Regions from separate parts of the Paenibacillus sp. FSL H8-0260 genome, predicted to be linked through region 1. Evidence: a T-box and tRNA genes for the amino acid it is inferred to sense, from the RefSeq annotation. Region 1 holds a T-box; the other holds one or more tRNA genes.
The links. A T-box is a leader RNA that pairs with one kind of tRNA and senses whether it is charged. The one in region 1 lies ahead of metG (methionine--tRNA ligase), so its partner is inferred to be a tRNA-Met.
Positions count from the first base shown of each region.

Region 2: it encodes a tRNA-Met, which carries the amino acid that the T-box ahead of metG (methionine--tRNA ligase) is inferred to sense. The anticodon was not compared.

Region 1 covers NZ_CP150298.1:4,940,171-4,945,664, forward strand. The annotation lists gene MHI51_RS22095 (metal ABC transporter ATP-binding protein) at 282-1,031, opposite strand; gene MHI51_RS22100 (metal ABC transporter solute-binding protein, Zn/Mn family) at 1,066-2,064, opposite strand; gene metG (methionine--tRNA ligase) at 2,268-4,280, opposite strand; T-box leader at 4,328-4,588, opposite strand; gene yidD (membrane protein insertion efficiency factor YidD) at 4,629-4,892, opposite strand; gene MHI51_RS22115 (Fur family transcriptional regulator) at 4,895-5,356, opposite strand.
Region 2 covers NZ_CP150298.1:5,192,334-5,197,827, forward strand. The annotation lists gene MHI51_RS23165 (hypothetical protein) at 440-943, opposite strand; gene MHI51_RS23170 (hypothetical protein) at 1,343-1,708, shown strand; gene MHI51_RS23175 (sialidase family protein) at 1,742-2,959, shown strand; tRNA gene MHI51_RS23180 (tRNA-Ile) at 3,400-3,473, opposite strand; tRNA gene MHI51_RS23185 (tRNA-Met) at 3,518-3,594, opposite strand; gene MHI51_RS23190 (hypothetical protein) at 3,677-3,841, opposite strand; gene MHI51_RS23195 (ABC transporter substrate-binding protein) at 3,954-5,441, opposite strand.

The DNA.
Region 1 (5,494 bases):
TTTTTCGATCCCTCCCAAACCCTCCCTTCCAAGGGAGGCCCCAAGGGCTCTGCCCTCTGGACACCCGTTAAGTGCAACTAGCGTAGGAGTTAGTGTTACTGAACATAGTTAGGTCGGGGAAAGATCGCTTTCGTCCCTAAAGGGACACGCTTGCAGACTGGGCGGTGCTTAGATACGAGAAAGATTAAGATCAACTAGAATTGAGTCCCCGACTTCCACACTCACACACTATGTATAGCTCTAATCGCAGAGAAAGCTGCGATTCAGAGTTTAATTATGACTTAAGAGAGCGTGTGCTGCAGGTTCTCTTCTGTGCAATTCTGGAGATCATGTGAGTGGCGGGAGTAAAAGTTGATTTTACCATTTGTCTGCACGGGCTCATGACCTAAATAATTTTTAATCATGTCGATATCATGCGACACCATCAGGAAGGTCATATGATGATGAGCATGCATATGCGTGATTAATTCAAAGAATCCCGCTTGCGATTCGGCATCAATACCCACCGTAGGTTCGTCCAAAATCAGCAGGTCAGGATGGTTAATCAGCGCCCGAGCCAGAAAAACACGCTGCTGCTGACCGCCTGACAACTGGCCTACTCTTTTCTCCGCAATATCTTGTATCCGCATGACTTCAAGCGCATCCTCACATTGACGGTGCTGAGCCTTGGATACTCTGCGGATCAGATTCTTGTTATTGTATAGACCTGACAGAACTACTTCACGCACCGTTGCTGGAAACAAAGGGTTGAAGGCATTCTTTTGCGGAACATACCCGATCCGTTCCCAGTCTTTAAACTTGCGGACAGGCGTTCCGAATAATTTAATTTCACCACTGCTCGCTGGAAGCAAGCCGACGATCATTTTCATCAATGTTGTTTTACCAGCACCATTAGAACCAATGATACCAAGGAAATCTCGTTCTCTTACACTATAGTTAAGATTCGATATCACCTTCTGTTCCCCATATGAAAAAGAAAGATCCTGTATATCGATGATATGCTGATGGCAGTCCAAGGATACCGATTGCATGCTTAAGTACCGCCTTTCCCTTATACTTTCCTTATTATTGTAAGGCCATAATCAGATTTTGCAAATTTTTCTCCATCAGAGTGAAGTAATTATCGCCTTTCTTCTCTTGCTCCGCAGTAAGTCCCTCTACCGGATTAAGCACCATAGTGGAAACGCCCGCTTCGGCGGCCAGAGTCTTAGCCAGTTTATCGGAGACAAGCTCTTCAAAAAAGATATACTTAATCCCTTCATCTTTTACCATTTTCGCAAGCTTCACTAAATCCTGTCCGCGCGGCTCAGCGTCTGGCGAAAGTCCCATAATCGCATGCTGATCCAATCCATAGTCACGGGCAAGGTAAGAAAAAGCCTGATGCGATACTACGATCTTATGGTTGGGCAGCTTAGCAAGCTCCTCTTTGAATTTACTGTCTAACGCCTGCAAACGTTCCGCAAGCTTATTGTAACGCTCTTCATAACCTTCTTTATGCTCAGGATCCACGGACTGAAGGCTTTCTTTAATATTCTGAGCCATGACAATGGCTGATTTTGGACTTACCCAAGTATGCGGATCTGTATGCAGGCTGTCTCCAGAGGCATTACTGTTATGATCCGTGTCCTCATTTTGATGAGACTCTTCCTCACTTGCCCCATGATCATGCCCGTCATCTTCATCGGTCATGATATAATCAATACCTTGACTTACTTCAACCGCCTTAACTTTACTGCTGCTATCAAGGCCTTTTAAAAAGTTAGGAACCCAGCCTTCTAAGCCTGCACCGTTATATAGAAATAGCTGTGCCTTAGAAGTGTTGATAATGTCTTGACTGCGCGGTGTCCAATCATGTGGCTCCACACCCACCGGAAGCAGGTTAATAGCATTGATATCTTCCCCGCCAATCTCTTTAGCAAACTCGTAAATAGGATAAAAGGTTGTAACTACATTTACTTTCCCTTCAACTATACTTCCACTGCTCTTAGGTCCGCATGCACTTAGTGTAAATACAAGTACCAGTGCAAGGACGAGCAAACTTATACGTGATTTCATTGCCGCCATTATATTGATCTACCCCTCAAATCGTAAATTTTACTATTAGTAGTATAATAGTAATCGTTACGATAAGTCAACAAAGAAACCTCACTCAGAAGAAAGACGGTATCGTCCTTTATAAAAAAGGAATGCTCCCACAACCAACCCGGCTGAAGGAGCATTCCCTTGTTCAAGCAACCTCATTAAAAAATTTCCACAACAGGATTGTCTTATTTCACTACTGCTCCGTTTGGCATGCTGTCCGGCACGGTAGCGATCGTTAGCTGGTCACCTTTAGAAGCCGCCAAAATCATCCCTTGGGACAACTCCCCACGCAGCTTCACCGGCTTAAGGTTTACGATACAGATCACTTTACATCCCACCAGCTCTTCCGGTGTATAGAATTTCGCGATACCAGAAACCACTTGACGTTGTTCATAACCCAGATCCAGTTGCAGCTTCAGCAGCTTGTCAGCTTTTTTCACTGGCTCTGCAGCAATAACCTGAGCTACCCGCAGCTCTGCTTTAGCGAAATCGTCAATGCCGATTTCCTCTTTATGCTCTTCCACTGGCTCGGAGTCTGCAGCAGCAGGAGCAGCCGCTTCCGCCACTTCAGCCGCAGCTTTACCAGCGCCCATAGCCTCGGCAATATAAGCTACCTCTTGCTCCACATCCAGACGTGGAAAGATTGGATTGCCTTTCACCAGCTTTGTTCCTGCCGGAATCAGGCCAAAGGTCTTACCGCTATCCCAAGTCGTTAACTCACCAGGCTCAATACCCAGCTGTTCCCAGATCTTCGCTGGTGTTTGTGTCAAGAACGGCTGCAGCAGGATTGAAGCGGTACGCAGACCTTCCACCAGATGTCGCATCACAGAAGCCAGCTCGGCGGTTCTATTCTCATCTTTGGCAAGCACCCAAGGTTGTGTCTCATCGATATATTTGTTGGTGCGGCTAATGAATATTCCGATAGCTGTCAGCGCCACGGAAAACTCCATTTTTTCCATTGCTTCTTCTACTTTGGCATAAGTACTCTCAGCCGCAGCTTGAAGCTCACCATCAAATGCTGTTACATTTCCTTCATATGCCGGAATCTCGCCTGCAAAATACTTTTCAACCATAGCCCCTGTACGGTTCAACAGGTTACCAAGGTCGTTGGCAAGGTCATAGTTAACCCGGTCTACAAAGCTTTCCGGTGTGAACGTGCCATCCGAACCAAACGGTACCTCACGCAGCAGGTAATAACGCAATGCATCCAAGCCATAACGATCAATCAGTGTCACAGGATCAACTACGTTACCTTTAGATTTCGACATTTTTCCATCTTTCATGAGCAACCAGCCATGGGCAAATACCTTTTTCGGAAGGGGTTCACCAAGCGCCATCAGAATGATCGGCCAGTAAATCGTATGGAAACGAACGATTTCTTTACCAACGATGTGTACATCCGCAGGCCAGAACTTGTCATACAAGCTGCGATCCTCGGAACCGTACCCCAGAGCTGTAATATAGTTAGTCAACGCATCAATCCACACGTACACGACATGCTTCTCGTCGCCCTTAACTTTTACGCCCCAATCAAAGGTTGTACGGGAAACTGCAAGGTCTTCCAGTCCGGGTTTGATGAAATTGTTAATCATTTCGTTCTTACGGGATTCCGGCAAAATAAACTCTGGATTCTCCTCGTAAAATTGCAGCAAACGATCCGCATATTTACTCATCCGGAAGAAATAACTTGCTTCCTTCACCAGCTCAACCGGGTGGCCGCTATCTGGGCTTTTTGCACCAGTAATCACACCGTTGTCATCACGCACTATATCAACTAATTGCGTTTCTGTGTAAAAGGTTTCATCTGGGATACTATACCAGCCTTCATATTCACCTTTATAGATGTCTCCTTGCTGCAGCAACCGATCAAAAATATCCTGTACCACTTTTTTATGACGCTCTTCCGTAGTACGGATGAAGTCATCGTTCGAAATGTCCAGCTTACGCCATAGCTCCTTAATACCAACAACAATGTCGTCTACGAACTGCTGAGGGGTCTTTCCTGCTTCCTCTGCCTTCCGCTCGATCTTTTGTCCATGTTCGTCTGTACCGGTTAGATAACGCACTTCGTAGCCGCGCAGACGTTTGTAACGGGCCATTGCGTCTCCTGCCACGGTTGAATAAGCATGTCCGATATGTAGCTTGTCACTTGGATAATAAATTGGTGTCGTTAGGTAAAACGTTTTTTTCTCACTCATTCAGTAATCATCCTTTCTTATTAAAAAACAAAAAACTCCCGCCCCCATAATGGGGCGAGAGTATAACTCACGCGATACCACCCAAATTTCCTGTCTCTTCACAGAGCGCAGGCTTCGCCAGTTCCCTCGCGGGAACTGTCCATTAACGCTGGATCACGCTGTTATTTTACGTGAACCACAATTGCAGTTCCCGCTCGAACACAGTTCCTCCCGGACCATATTCAATCTAACGCTCCATACCGGATTTCAGCATATTCCGGCTCTCTGTAATGGACGTAACGATTTACTTATCCGTTCTTCGGAATTCATACTATTACTTGTGAATATACCCAATGGTAAGGCCCCATGTCAAGTCGCAGGGGCAGAATCCTTCTCAGCAGATTCATCTTGTAGAGGCGGCACAGGATCAAGTCCTCCAGGATGAAAGGGATGACATCTGGCAATCCGTTTAGCTGCAAGCCATGAGCCTTTCAATGGACCATGGACTTCAATGGCTTCCAGGGCATAGGCAGAGCAGGTTGGATAGAAGCGGCAGGTTGCAGGTTTAATAGGGGAAATGTACCTGCGATACACCCGAATAGGCGCCTGAATCGTTCTGCGTAGGGTCACCATTTCTAAAGTCCCTTTTGTTTATCTGATGCTGCAACTAATTCTTCTTCCCGGTTCTCTTCACATTCTTTGCAATAACCGAACACCTCAAATTTATGCTTGACTACCCGGAATTGATCGGGTGTATCCGTTAAATTCATCGGGCAGAAATTAATCGGGTAGGTCTTTTGGCATTGAAGGCAGATCATATGATGGTGATGATCCTGATGATTGCAGCTTCCCTTGAACTTCACTCCGTCTTCAAAGACAATCTGTTCAAGCACACCAAGCTCTTCCATTACACGAAGATTGCGGTACACCGTATCAAAGCTAAGTCCGCTATACTTACGGCCCATATGCTCATATACATCCTTCGCTGACAAATATCCCTTATTCTCGCCGAATAACTGGGCAAGCGTTTTGCGTTGGTCGGTGATTCGCAGTCCTTGCCCCGACATGACTTCTAATATTTGTTCTGTCGACAGCATACGCTCATCTCCCATAAGATCAGTTCATTTATATTTCACTCTCTTAATAATGCCCCAAAATAAATGCCCCGTCAATGAAGCACCATGAAGCACCCCTACGCAACCTCTGAATTATTATGTTTACACAAAAGCCCGGCT
Region 2 (5,494 bases), 250 kb from region 1:
TGATTGTTCCTTTAAAAGCTGCTTCTCATTGTAATTTCTGCAACTAAATCTATGAAGAGCACGGCACTAACGAGCTAACGAATTAACGAACTAACCTCCTCCACCTCGAGCTATCGGACCCAGATGTCGCTATTTGCTGATTTTCAGCCTTAAGAGCATGGTTTCGGACTCCATGGACGCTAATGCCTAGAAAGAGGCTCACATGCGGTACTTTTTATGCCAATAGTGACTATGGAGTCCGTTAGAATTGCAAATTTGGAAAAAAAACGCTTTAAGGGTCAGCTGTGTCCGACAGGAGAAGCATCGTTCACGTAATTGTTATCGAATCAAATTTCAAAGGAACACAGGGTCTCTCTCGATACTTCCAATTGCTACAAAAAAGGAACGCCCACCATGGACGCTCCTTGAATTTCTTATTAGTCTACTACACTCTAGCTAGTTACGCATTTACACTTTCCGTTTTACGATCCTGTCTTGCGTGTAATGTTTTCATTGCAAATCTTGCGATCGGCTGCGCAACCAACAGTTCAATCCAAAATGCTATTCCAAAGTTTCTCGGCCAGATGTGAAGAAAGTTTTTAAGTGGATCCAGGCTTATTTGTTTCGTCCCAACCCATGTGCCGATAATTGATAGTAAAATAGATAACACTGTGACATTCAATAAAGTATTCAACAGAATCCTTGCATTAAATCCATCGGTTTGTCCCATGAATTTCGGCATCACTTTTCCAACAATCGGTCCTGCAACTAATCTTACGGATAAAACTACGATCATCCACATAAACGGAATAACCTTTAGTGTATCTATATACACTTCCTTACTGAAGCCGCGTTCCAACCCCACAATAATAGGGGCGATAGTGTTAACTGAAATGATTGAAATAATGAGTAAAAATAGTATACCTTCTTTTCCGTTTCTGGGCAGTCTTGTGTCTCCATGCATGTTTGTCATCTCCGTGAATAATATTTCAGATGGCAGACGTATCATGAGACATATATTTTTGGTCCAATAAAAAAGACCAATATCTCTACACACTGATATTATAATTATAACATTTATTTAAAATAAATGTCAGACCTTCTATTTAAAATTCTCCTGCTGATAGTGAATAGTTACCTGCATACGCCTTACAAGAGCTGCAGTGGCAGAGAAGTCGTAAAAATCCTCAATTGCTGTTCAACTTATAATCAAGTTATCTTCAGATTTCTGAAAATTTATTTGTATTTCCCCACCTAATTAGACCTCTCAGTATTCATTTCCGCGATTTTTCTGATTCCCTTGTCCAAACACAATGAATCTCAATTCATATATATATAGCAAACTAATAAAGAGGTGAAGCTCATGGCAACAACAACAGGCATCATTACGAACACAGGGACTACCCCAGCATCCAACGTGCTCATTAATATCGATAATGACAACCTTAGTTTTTCATCTAACGTAGTCTATCACGTTTACGTATGGAATACCTTGGTTAGTAAAGGTTTAGTCTACTCCAACTCATTAAATGTTAATGCTAACACCAGCCAGTTTCTCGGTTTTAATATCGCAGGCAATTCAGCTTATGAAGTCCAATTTCTAGTAACTGGAAACGCACCGGCAGACACGATTATCACGGTGTTCGGAACGGATTCGTCAGGAAACGTCATTCCCCATCAAAGAGTGCTGCAATCCGAACTTACTTTCATAGCTCAGCTGAACCCATAAGTACCGAAAACTCTCTGACGAAAGGAGCTTAGCATGGCTAATATTCAAATTTCGCCGAGCGCAAGCGTTCAGTTTGAGCCCACCATCGCGGTAAATTGGCTTAATCCTTCAGTTATGGTTGCCGTAGCTGTAGATCTTCGATTAGGCCCTCCTAATATAGGTTTATACAAATCTATTGACGCAGGTGCCACTTGGACAACAACGTTATTGCCGTTACCGACAGGATTTGCAGGCATCGAAGCACCACATATTGATTATATTTTCCCGACCACTTTCGTAGTATTAGCCCACGCCTTCGATTCAGACGGTCTCAGCGGGTCGATCGTTTCCTATACATCTGCCGACAATGCCTCTTCATTCGGACCTCCAGTCATCGTGAATCAAGGGTTTGGGCAGTTTGTAAATGATGATCAGGTGGTCGTTGTCACCGACAAAGCTGGATCAAGTCCCTTTTTTGGAAATGTATATACTGGTTATACGCATGATTACAACACACAATTCATACCGGGAAATACGATATTCTTCAATCGTTCCCTAGATAACGGTAGTACCTATTCCAGTCCCTCCCTGCTGTCTTCGGTCGAAGAATTCGAAGAATTCCCCGGTATAGCAATTACATTAAATGGGATTGTTATCGTGGGATGGATCAATCAGCCTCCCGGTAATACTGATCTTAAAATTCGCACATCCTCAGACGGTGGGGTCATTTTTACTCCTGAAACCATGGTCGCCAGCGTTGTAGTCCCACCAGATCCATTGCCGGGATATACATTTAGATGTCTGACATACCCTTCCCTCGCAGCAGATATTTCTAATGCACCGACGACGCGAGGTAATGTCTATGCTGTATGGCAAGATTTTCGAGAAGGTTATTCCGATATTTTTCTTGCCACTTCCACCAATTTTGGTGTGGATTGGGGGGCACCAATATCCATTACAGGTAGTCCGGTGGGCTCCCAAAACTTTTTCCCAGCCATCACCGTATCCCCTGCGGATGGTGCAATATTCGTTACCTATTACACTAATCGAGTCAACCCCCTCAACCTTGATGTTTATCTAGCAACCTCTAGAGATGGCGGTATGACGTATACAAACACCCGGATAACAACAACTTCCTTTGACGTCACCGGCATCCCCCTAATTGGGGACTACATCGGTAATGCCATCGTCCCCCAAACAGGCCGTCTAGTGAGCGTATGGACAGACACGCGGACCGGTACTGAGAACATCTGGTTTGGGGATAATCAATAAGCTATTAATCAACTTCTGATGATAAATTAAAAGGCTGTTAAGTTAGTATACCCATCTTCAATAAAGGATGCCGAGCGAACATGCGGCATCCTTTATTGCTTCTTATCAAAATTCAGCATTAACCTGTTCAAAGAAATCATCAATTTCAGCGTATTGGACATGCTTTTAATTCCATCAAAAATCTACGGCGTATGGTCTTCTACTTAATAGTCTATATGTCTTGACTGTCCCCCTTTCCTCTACAAGAGTAGGGCAGTTCCACAGAATACATACTTTTTACCGTTTTCCAGATGATCTATGATAAAACCAGTGGATCTAACAACGCCGTGACCAAAATGTGATCATTCTCTATTTTGTCGCTTTTCCAACTCTTCCACTTCTACTTACAAGGGAACCTACAGACAGCAAAAAACCCTTACAAAGTAAGGGTTTTTGATAAGTGGGCCCTGAGGGACTCGAACCCCCGACCAATCGGTTATGAGCCGACCGCTCTAACCAACTGAGCTAAGGGCCCGGATCTAAAAATATCCGAATGTACAATTGCTGTTGTAATAAAATTGGTTGCGGGGGCAGGATTTGAACCTGCGACCTTCGGGTTATGAGCCCGACGAGCTACCGGGCTGCTCCACCCCGCGTCATAAATAATATTCAAACAGCGACAATAAATAATATACAGTACAAAATGGGTCTACGTCAAGGATGAATTTGTAAAAGTTCTCAAGGCAAAAATCTAACCCCATATCTTCCTTTGCGGGATCGATAAATCTCCACAAAACTTGGGTCATGATAGCCATAAATCCAGCCATCTTGCTCCAGTCTTTTTGCCAAACAGCCTGCTTGAAATCTCGTTCTGAACAGTTTCGCGAAGTATATCCAATTCATGATGCCCTCTTCTCCTTTTCGCAAATTAATCTTACGCTGCTCTGAACTTATCATGCCCAAATTCCACAAAATAAGCCACCGGAAATCCGGTGGCTGCTACATATTCCAAAACTCAATCCCCTATGGAGTCAAAATAATATGTGGGATCTTTTTCGAGCGTACCCAGCATGGTATTCCCTTGCTTCTCCCAAGCTTTTAGGGCACTCTCGACCGTTCTCTTGCCCTGATAAACTTCAGTGAACAGTTGGCGCCCAACATCGTTAATACGGCTAATTCCAGGCTTCTGTGTCTGTAGAATGTTCATCATAGGATCATTGGCAGGTAACGGTTTGAGCGTATAGAAGGACTCCAGATTTACTGAAGGAACCTTCGTAGTAATGTAATCCTTACGGGAAGTTAGTTCTCCGCGCGTATGGGCTTTTATTTTGGCTACATCATTACTGTTGACGAACTTGATCAAATCCCAAGCATCTTCCTTATTAGCAGCCATAGTGTTGATAGCCATCATATTACCTACCCAAGTACCTACAGCCACTCCTGGTTTCTCCTTAAAAGTAGGTACGGTAACGAAACCCCAATCGACAGGATTATAATTTTTAATCTTTGCTGCATTGCGGCTCACACCTGCAAGCTCATTAAGATAATCGTATTCTCCAATTACCATTGCAGCTTTTCCGGTAAGGAAGAGATCCCCTTGGACAGGACTATAGGAGCTCCGTTCTGTTTCTATAAAATCCATACCGTTTAACCCAGGTGTAATTTGCTTTTTCACCAATTGGCTGTAGGTCGTCCAAGCTTGACTCCACTGTGTTTGATTTACCTCCATCTTATGTCCCTTGTTGTCATACATAGCAAGCTCAAGCGGTGAGACATAGGTCTGCATATCCCAGAAAGGATCGCTCATATAACGGTTCATCGAAAAGCCATATATACGCTTATCTTTATTTGTCGATTTCTTGGTCACCTTTTCAGCCAGCGCGAACACTTCATCCCAAGTCATTCCATCTGTCGGATAACCTGCACCTGCAGCATCAAAAATACCTTTGTTAAAATATAACGCACTCGACATAAAGGTCGGCGCTAACGCGTAAAGACTTCCTCCACCCAGCTCACGAACTCCACTTAGCATCGTAGGCGCCATATTGCTTAAATCATATTGATCCCGTGCGATAAGCGGCTCCAGCGATTGCACCAGATTATGTTCCACCAAACTCTTCACCAATGTACTATCACCGACGATTACATCAACCGGCTGTGCACCGCCCATAATCGCTCGGATATTCTCCATATTATCTGGGTTAACCTCTGGATACGTGCTGTCAAAACGAAGCTCATTCATATTAATGGCTGGAATAATCTCAAGTTTGATTTCAGGATGCTGCAATTCATACATATCTGTAAACTGCTGACGAAAAGAAGAATCGTCCTCTCCAGACCAGAGGCTGCCAATACGTAACACACGCTGTTCTGCAGATGGCTTAGAAGCCTCCGCCCAAGCTGTGTGCCTGCTTTCAGAAATTAAAGGCAATAGGAGTGCTGCACATATTCCAAAGCTTAACCAGCGCCGCCATAGCCTTCTATTATTATTTATATGATTCATTCTTGAACCCTCCCATAAAATACTCAATCCATCCACCTTATGAATAATTACCC